Linked DNA regions of Bacillus pumilus. The main gene of each other region encodes a partner of the protein of the gene in region 2 in a complex. Links are inferred from orthologs where the notes say so. Each region holds a gene or a part of one and is shown on either strand. Other genes may lie near its edges.

Evidence for each region. Proteins that work in one complex are often made in the same cells at the same time.
Region 1: the proteins of CKW02_RS05195 (region 2) and gcvH are in contact, whole or in part, in a crystal structure (PDB 3A7A), measured with the Escherichia coli proteins. The link is inferred for Bacillus pumilus from one-to-one orthologs.

Annotation. Positions count from the first base shown.
Region 1 is NZ_LT906438.1:3,074,990-3,078,486, reverse strand. The notes cover bases 1-2,809. They hold gcvH (glycine cleavage system protein GcvH), read left to right. Parts: upstream 1-1,117; coding sequence 1,118-1,501; downstream 1,502-2,809. Other genes in these bases: CKW02_RS16190 (SCP2 sterol-binding domain-containing protein), read left to right, coding at 2,692-2,809; CKW02_RS16195 (thioredoxin family protein), read left to right, coding at 2,269-2,571; CKW02_RS16200 (toprim domain-containing protein), read left to right, coding at 1,912-2,256; CKW02_RS16205 (YusG family protein), read left to right, coding at 1,547-1,783; CKW02_RS16215 (arsenate reductase family protein), read left to right, coding at 695-1,051. In the rest of the region: more of CKW02_RS16190, read left to right, coding at 2,810-3,033; CKW02_RS16185 (methionine ABC transporter ATP-binding protein), read left to right, coding at 3,400-3,497. UniProt on the Escherichia coli protein: The glycine cleavage system catalyzes the degradation of glycine. The H protein shuttles the methylamine group of glycine from the P protein to the T protein.
Region 2 is NZ_LT906438.1:1,044,357-1,050,413, forward strand. What follows is about bases 167-3,021. They hold CKW02_RS05195 (lipoate--protein ligase), read left to right. Parts: upstream 167-1,026; coding sequence 1,027-2,016; downstream 2,017-3,021. Other genes in these bases: CKW02_RS05190 (MBL fold metallo-hydrolase), read left to right, coding at 281-1,024; CKW02_RS05200 (fatty acid--CoA ligase family protein), read left to right, coding at 2,188-3,021. Also shown: protein YhfH, read right to left, coding at 1-124; more of CKW02_RS05200, read left to right, coding at 3,022-3,741; CKW02_RS05205 (YhfM domain-containing protein), read right to left, coding at 3,828-4,235; CKW02_RS05210 (M48 family metallopeptidase), read left to right, coding at 4,413-5,696; CKW02_RS05215 (serine alkaline protease SapB), read right to left, coding at 5,738-6,057. UniProt on the Escherichia coli protein: Catalyzes both the ATP-dependent activation of exogenously supplied lipoate to lipoyl-AMP and the transfer of the activated lipoyl onto the lipoyl domains of lipoate-dependent enzymes.

The DNA.
Region 1 (3,497 bases), 2.0 Mb from region 2 along the record:
ACCGTATTTTTGAAGGGACTAACGAAATCAACCGTCTGCTTGTACCAGGCACATTCTTGAAGAAAGCGATGAAGGGAGAGCTTCCGCTGCTTCAAAAGGCGCAAACCTTACAGGAAGAGCTCATGATGATGATGCCGGAAGAGCCAGGTGATCAGCCGCTCGATCAAGAAAAATACTTGCTCGCCCATGCGAAAAAGATCGCCTTAATGGTATCTGGAATGGCGGCGATGAAGTATGGAAAAGCATTAGACAAAGAGCAAGAGATTCTTGTGAACATAGCGGATATCGTCAATGAAATTTTTGCTGCTGAATCGGCGATTCTGCGTACTGAAAAGGCAATCGCTGCATCAGGGCTAGATAAGAATACTCAAAAGCTTGCTTACACACAAATTTTCACGCAGGAAGCCTTCTTAAAAATTGAAGCTCATGCAAAAGAATCCTTGATCGCGATGGAAGAAGGAGATGCACTCCGCATGAGTCTGTCAGCTCTTCGCAAACTGACAAGATTCACCCCGATCAATGTCATCGCCAAAAAGCGCGAAGTGGCGAAACGAATCTTTGAAGCAGAGAAATATATCGTATAAGACGGCTGAAAAGGTGCGGGTATCACTCCGCACCTTTTTGTAAGCATACATTTAGGTTTTTAAAATATTTTGTGATAAAATGTTCTCACTACTTGCAGGAGGTGAAAATAGTGGCTTTAGATTTTTATGAATACCCATCTTGCGGTACATGCCGAAAAGCAAAAAAATGGCTGGAAGAACACAATAAAGATATCAACAGCATACATATCGTCGAAGAGACGCCTGATAAAGAAACATTAAAAGCGCTTTACGAAAAAAGTGGCTTAGAGCTGAAGAAGTTCTTTAATACAAGCGGACAGAAATACCGAGAGCTACAGCTGAAAGATCAACTTCCTGCAATGTCAGAAGGCGAGCAGCTAGAATTACTCGCATCTAACGGAATGCTGATCAAGCGCCCGATTACAACAGACGGTAAACGAGTCACAGTTGGATTTAATGAAGATACATTTAAAAGCGTCTGGAAATGATGTAACTTTCATTCAGATTGTGGTATCTTCAATATAGATTGAAAGAAAAGACTGGAGGGGTATTGAATGAGCACACCAAAAGATTTACGTTATTCAGAAGAACATGAATGGGTCAAAGTAGAAGGAGATAAGGTGCGTATCGGTATTACGCATTTTGCTCAATCTGAGCTAGGCGATATCGTGTTCGTTGAGCTTCCTGAAGTAGGAGACAAAATTACAGCGGACGAGCCTTTCGGAAGTGTAGAATCAGTGAAAACAGTTTCTGAGCTTTACGCACCGATCAACGGTACAATCGTCGAAGTGAACGATGAGCTGGATGACAGCCCTGAATTCGTCAACGACTCTCCATACGAAAAAGCATGGATGATCGTGGTAGAGCCAGCTGATACATCTGAAATTGAGAACTTGATGACTGCTGAGCAATATGAAGAAATGACAAAAGAAGACTAATTCACGTGAAATTGGACACTCTACCTTTATGGGGGGGTGTCCAATTTGTCTTTTCAAAAAGAACATGTGGATATAACAGATCATGTCACTGGACGATTCAAAGAAAGCGGCATGGTGCTGTATCATCAAAATGAAGAGATTGGCACGATGATTAGTGAAAACCAATATGAGTTAAAATCAGGTTATTCCTATGAGCAAAATCGTTTTTATCGTCTGACGGATACATTGACCCACGGAACAGAAAAATATGTAGACTGTGATGATGAAAATGGCTGGTGCTAATCACAGATGAGGCTGCAGTGAGCATAAGCTGCAGTCTTTTTAGTGCAAGCGCCCAATCTTTACAACCTGAATGAAAAATTGTAATCTAAGGGAGAAGTGAACAACGTCAAAAGGGCCGGGTGATCGTGATGAATGTAGAGGTAGAAAAGGTCATCATTGTAGAAGGTAAAACAGACAAACAAAAGCTAAAAGAAGTCATAAGTGAACCTGTTACCATCATTTGCACCAATGGCACGATCAGTACATCGAAGCTGGATCAGCTCGTAGACGAATTATTGGGGAAAGACGTTTACATATTAGCAGACAGTGACGATGCAGGCGACAAACTGCGGAAGCAATTTCGAAAAGAATTCCCTGAAGCATTTCATCTTTTTGTCGACAGAACGTACCGCGAAGTGGCCGCTTCACCGTCAGCCCACATTGCATCTATCCTATTAGCTGCAAACATTGATGTTCATTCGAAATATTTATGAGGGTGGACGTATATGAAAGAGATTGAAGAACACGAATTCAAGGAGATAAAGGACGATTTATTTCTTTTATACTTATATACACCGTTTTGCGGAACATGTCAGCTGGCAAAGAAAATGCTGGCTGTCGTAGACACCATGCAGCCGGATGTACCTTTTTATGAAAATAACTTAAACTACTCACCAGGCTTTGCGAAGGCTTTTGAGATCGAAAGCGTTCCTTGCTTTCTACTGTTTAAAAAAGGTGAGCTGGTGCAAAAAGGCTATGCCTTTCACTCCGTACCATATCTTCATGAAATGATTGAAACCGCTAAATAAAGCGGTTTTTTGTCATATTTCAAGCAATTCATCTGAAAATTTGTCGAGTTATTTATAAAGGACAAGCGAATGTTTGTAGAGAAATGTTATGTATAACCAAATGACAGGGAGGTTATACATGTGGAAAAAGTGAAAACCCATGGAAACACAGGGCAGCGATTATTGCTAAAACCGCTGCTCTCATCATCATCCTTGAAGATTACATTTGAGGCGGAAACTGACTCTTGTACATTGATTGTGGATGAGCGTGGTGAAGTGAAGAAACTACCTGCAATTGAGTTATCGGATCTCATCTTTTATGGTGAGAGAAAAGAAATACTTCAATTATTAGATGGAGATATGTCCTTACAGCAGTTAATTAGCAGGGGACAAGTGAAAGTAAAAGGGTCATTCCGTGCGCTCCTAAGACTAGAGGCGGTACTTTGGCTGACGAACGGTTTTTTTCGAAAAATGATAACTTAGTCGTTTACTTGGAAATTAGCGATTTACAGCGTTGACATATCTCGGGTGGCATGATATTCTACGTTAGTAAAAACATGAACATCACATAAAACAACATATTTTCTCTTATTAAGAGAGGTGGAGGGACGTGCCCTATGAAACCCGGCAACCGTCAGCATAGCTGAAATTGGTGCCAATTCACTCAAAGTCGCAACGCTTTGAAAGATGAGAGAAAGGCGTATTTGAAATAAAAGGCCTTTCTGCTTGCGTTGCAGTTAGGTCTTTTTTACTGATCTGGCAACAGGCTAGAGTCATGACAGCACGAAGAATAAATGAACGTATGTGATGGCAACCTATAGATTCAGCAAGAAAGCAGGTGAGCAGACTGTGATCCATTTACAGAATGTATCAAAAACGTACTACTCAAAAAGTGGAAATGTTGACGCAGTAAAAGACGTCAACTTAGATATTGATAAAGGTGAAAT
Region 2 (6,057 bases):
TTACTTGTGAGCATTCCTCACATTCATTACCGTAACACTCGTGTTGTTCCATTAAATCATTTCCACATTTTGTGCATTTTTTTGAAGGCAAATTTCTAAAAAATTCTGTGATTTTTCCTAGCATTTGTCATCCTCCAATACGTTTTGTTGCTATTATTGTATTATAACAGATTAATAATTGTCAATCTGTTTTGTAACAATAGGCAAGAAGAATGCTTTTTTTATGAAAAATGGGTATATTGTAAGAAGGGGATTTTTAGAAAAGGAGGGAAAAATGACGATGAAATTAACTGTCATTGGATGCTACGGAGGATTCCCGGCCGCTGGTGAAGCGACGTCAGGGTATCTTTTTGAATCAGATGGCTTTCGTCTACTTGTAGACTGCGGAAGCGGTGTTCTTTCCAAACTGCAGCAATACATAGATATAGAAGAACTAGATGCTGTTCTCCTTTCTCATTATCACCACGATCATATTGCAGATATCGGACCACTCCAATATGCGAAGCTAGTGGGATATCATTTAGGAAAAAGCAGCGGTCCGCTTCCGATCTATGGACATACAGGTAATCAAGAAGCATTTGGGCGGCTTGCGGATGATGTACATACTAAGGCAAAGGCTTATCAGCCAGAAGAGGGTATTCAAATTGGTCCATTTCAAATTGATTTTTTGAAAACGGTTCATCCGGCAGAATGCTATGCGATGAGAATTCAGGCGGGGGATGCTGTGGTGGTGTATACAGCAGACTCAAGTTATCAGGAGGCATTTATCCCATTTAGCAAGGATGCAGATCTACTGATTGCTGAAAGCAATTTTTACGCTGGACAGGATGGATCGAGTGCAGGACATATGAATAGTACAGAGGTGGGCAAGCTTGCAAAGGAAGCAAATGTTGGAGAATTGATCATCACCCACCTGCCCCATTTTGGTCGTCATAAAGACCTAGTCAATGAAGCACAGGCGTTATATACTGGCAATATACAGCTTGCCCATTCAGGGCTTAGATGGAACAAGGAAGGAAGATAGAGATGCTGTTTATCGATAACGAACAACATTATGATCCAATGATTAATTTGGCAATTGAAGAATATTGCTTAAAATATTTAGACCCAGAAGAAACGTACTTGCTGTTCTATATTAACCAGCCGTCGATTATTATAGGAAAGAACCAAAATACAATAGAAGAAATCAACACGAAGTATGTGGAAGACAACGGCATCAAAGTTGTCCGCCGCCTGTCCGGTGGTGGCGCAGTTTACCATGACAAAGGAAACTTAAACTTCAGCTTTATCACAAAAGACGATGGGGACAGCTTCCATAATTTTAAAAAGTTTACGGAGCCAGTCATCCAAGCGCTTGAAAAGCTAGGCGTCAAAGCTGAATTAAGTGGCAGAAATGACATCATGGCAGAAGGTCGAAAAATTTCTGGAAATGCCCAGTTCGCAACACGAGGACGTATTTTCAGCCATGGCACGCTGCTATTTGATTCAGAAATTGAACATGTTGTTTCGGCTTTAAATGTGAAAAAAGAAAAGATTGAATCAAAAGGCATTAAATCCATTAGGAGCAGGGTTGCCAATATTAGTGAATTAATGGATCAAAAGATGACAACAGAAGAATTTAGAAAAATTCTGTTAAGCTACATTTTCGATACGAATGGGGATGTTCCTCAATATCAGTTGACTGAGCAGGATTGGGAAAAGATTCACGAGATTTCCCGGGATCGATATCAAAAATGGGAATGGAACTACGGCCGTTCACCGAAATTTAATTTACAGCATTCTAAAAGATTCTCAGCAGGCTCCATTGATCTTCGATTAGAAGTGAAAAAAGGGATGATCCAGGACTGCAAGATCTTTGGTGATTTCTTCGGTGTAGGGGATATTGCTGATATTGAAAAAAGACTCATTGGGCAACAATATGATCGCAAAACGATCAGCGACGTATTAGAAGATATGGACATGCGCCACTACTTCGGCAATGTATCAAAAGAGGATTTTCTTGATTTGATTTATTAAGAGGGACAAGCACGGCTAGAGATAGCGGTGCTTTTTTGATTGAAAGAATTGAAAGCGATTTACATTTGATCTTGTGGATTTTTTCGATTGTCTATTATAATAGAAAGGAGGAATGTTTGGCCATAAAATGAATGGTTATTCATTCATTGATGACATGTAAGGGGTGGGAGAATGGATTTGATCAAAAATCTAGAGCAGACGGCGATGACGAAAGGAGAAGATATCGCACTGATCTTTGAAGGAAATCAGTGGACCTATCGAGAGCTCATGACAAGTATCGAGCGCTTTGCAGATGGATTAGTGGGCGAAGGATTTCAAGCCGGGGATCATATCGCGCTTATTTTAGGAAATTCACCGCATTTTGTCATTTCTTTTTTTGGTGCTTTAAAAGCCGGGCTTGTCGTAGTACCAATCAATCCAACATACACGCCTAGTGAAATTGGCTATATGCTGATTACAGGTGATGTAAAAGGCATTGTTGCCCCTGAACAACTGCTACCAGTGTACGAGCAAGTGTATGAACAGCTTCCGTCTATTGAACGGGTGATTATTTGTGCAGAAAATGAATCTGCGTGCAGATCAAGTTTTAAGGAAGTATCAGATCAACTTGTCTTCTTTGGAAAGCTTGTGTCTGGTCATTCGAAAGAGAACGTGCATCCATCTATTCATCAGGACGATACGGCAGTTATTTTATTTACATCTGGCACGACAGGAAAACCAAAGGGTGCGATGCTGACTCATTTCAACCTGTATTCAAATGCCAGAGACGTTGCTGAGTACCTATCCATTGATGAAAAGGACAAGGTGATCGCCGCATTGCCGATGTTCCACGTATTTTGTTTAACGGTTTGTATGAATGCACCATTGATTCATGGCGCGACCATCTATGTCCTGCCGCATTTCAGCCCATCAGAGCTTTTGCGTATGATGGAAAAAGAGAAGCCAACGTTATTTGTTGGTGTTCCAACTATGTATAACTATTTGTACCGCCAGGAAGGGCATGAGAAAGCAATGTCCTCTGTGAGGATTTGTATATCAGGCGGTGCCTCAATGCCTGTTGCTTTACTTCACGGTTTTGAGAAAAAATTTGGTGTCACGGTGCTGGAGGGTTACGGATTATCAGAGGCTTCCCCAGTAACTGCATTCAATCCTCTTGATGGAAAAAGAAAACCCGGTTCAGTCGGGACCGACATTATGAATGTGAAGAATAAGATTGTGAATGAACTGGGAGAAGAAGTCGGTCCAAATGAAGTCGGAGAGCTCATAGCAAAAGGACCCAACATTATGAAAGGCTATTATCAAATGCCAGAAGATACTGAAGCTGCACTAAGAGACGGATGGCTGTACACCGGTGATTTAGCAAGAAGAGATGAAGAAGGATACATTTATATTGTCGATCGGAAAAAGGATATGATTCTTGTTGGCGGTTATAATGTGTATCCAAGAGAAGTAGAAGAAGTGCTTTATCAACATGAAGCTGTAGCAGAAGCCGTTGTCATCGGTGTGCCAGATCCGAACACCGGAGAGGCTGTCGTCTGTTACATTTCCCCCAAGAAACATGCTCACATCGATCAAGAAGACATCATCACACATTGTTCACGCTTTTTAGCGAAATATAAGCAGCCCCAAACGATCCATTTCATAGATGATATTCCAAAGAACACAACAGGTAAAATTTTAAGAAGAGCACTAAAGGAAAAGTATCAAGCAGAGGAAAGTAAATAAGAAAAGGGGGTCTCTTATGAAGAGACTCCCTTAGTGTGCTAAGGTTCTATCACGCTGATAAGAAGACAAAGGGATAAAATAAAATTTCAGCCCTTTAGAATGGCTTCTTTTAACTGTTTCTGAAAAGAATTAGACTGTTTTTGATTCAGCTCATAATAAGTCCCATCTACTAAAAAAACGACCTGTGAACGGTTTGTCCAAAGCTGAAAGGTGGTGCCGTTTGTTCGGCCGTACATCACCTTGGCGATATAATCTGGTTTCTTTAAATTTTTCTTGAGATGATTGCTTGTTTGTTTGCCTTTGTTTAATTCTTCTATTAAGTCTTCTGCTGTGTCCTTATCATCTATTTCATAAGAAGTGGACTCGTTTTCAGATGAAAGGAGCAATTTTTCAGCTCGATTCTCATCAAAGATTTCGCTCGTCCGGCTGAATACATAAAAGAAGGTAATAAGTAAAAGTCCAAAGATCACAACTCCTGCAAGGATTTTCTTCATTTCGATCCTCCAACTCTCTATTTTATATGTAGCATCTCCGATTTTCGAGTAGCATAATCATTTTTTTCGTGAAAGCTTTTTCAGATAGGGCATGCTATGATGGAGCCACATGAGACAGGTTCTAAACAAAATAATGGATGATTAGAATAGAGAGAGGGATGGAAAGGAGGCTGACATGTGCGAGTACGTAAATGGGTAGCTCTTGCAACGGTAGCATACATATTGTACGGTCTTTTTATTTATTCTTATTTGTTTCTATTTGGGGATGCAGCGGTTCCTGATAGTGTAAAAGGAACAAGTGCAGATCCGCATACCTTTATGACAAGCCATGAGCTTGTCATCAGCGAGAATTTCTCGAGATTACGTAACTTACTATTTTTCATGACAATTCCATTAGATTGGTATGTCTTTTTTCTTCTGCTCATTTCAGGGTTTTCACGAAAATTAGAAGAATGGAGCCTGGCAGCAGCTCGTTTCACATTTTTAAGTAAACTTGTATATGTGTTTGTGCTATCGCTTTTGACAATGCTGATCTCATTTCCCATTAAGTGGATTGGTTATCAGCTGTCTTTGCACTACGGAGTATCTGCTCAAAGTACGGCAAGCTGGTTGAAAGATCAAATTCTAGATTTCTGGATTCAATATCCGCTTCTTGCTCTATGTGCAATTGTATTCTTTTGGCTTATTCAAAAAAGAAGAAAGCGCTGGTGGCTGTATGCCTGGTGTTTGACAGTTCCATTCACGCTATTTCTCTTCTTTATACAGCCGGTCGTCATTGATCCGTTATATAACAATTTTTATCCACTAAAGGATCAAGCTCTTGAGAACAAGATCTTAACACTTGCAGACAAAGCTCATATCCCGGCAGGTCATGTATATGAGGTCAATATGTCTGAGAAAACGAACACGATGAATGCTTATGTCACAGGAATTGGTGAAAATAAGCGTATTGTGTTATGGGATACGACACTGCAAAAGCTGAAAGATCGCGAAATTTTATTTATCATGGCACATGAAATGGGACATTACGTCATGAAGCATGTCTATATAGGATTAGCAGGATATCTAGTACTGTCACTTGCGGGATTTTTTGCGATCGACCGTCTCTATTTTTATTTCTATCGTAAAGGAGCAGTTCTATTTCGGCTGAGGGAGCCGCGCGACATCGCTGCTCTTCCGATTCTTCTCATGATTGTATCGATGCTGTCATTTGCAGCATCACCTTTTACAAATGCAGTTTCAAGACATCAAGAACGTGCAGCTGATGAGTATGCGCTAAACCTGACAAAAGACGGAGAGGCAGGGGTGACGTCTTTTCAAAAGCTTGCAAAATCAGGGCTGTCTCAGGTGAATCCGCCACTTTTAGTGAAGGTCTTCCGCTACGGGCACCCAACTATGATGGAGAGAATCATGGAAATGGAAAAAGCAGCGGAAAAAGAGGAAACGTCGAGGAAGCAATAAATAAAAAAATCCGGCTGTATTAGCCGGATTTTATTTATTGTTTAGTTAGAAGCCGCTTGAACGTTGATTAACCCTTTTCCGTAATAGAAGGAGTTACCAAGCGGTGTTGCTGTGTTTTCTAAGCGCTGGCGAACCTGAGAAGTTGATAGATTCGGGTACTTAGAAAGGATAAGCGCTGCTGCTCCTGCTACATGAGGAGACGCCATAGACGTTCCAGTATAAGATGTGTATCCACTGCTTGGTACTGTACTTAAAATAGAAGTACCAGGTGCAGAAACATCTAATTCAGGACCTGCGCTAGAAGACGAATTTCTGACATTGTTGCTGTTTACATTGGCAACGGCAATGGTAGAATCATATT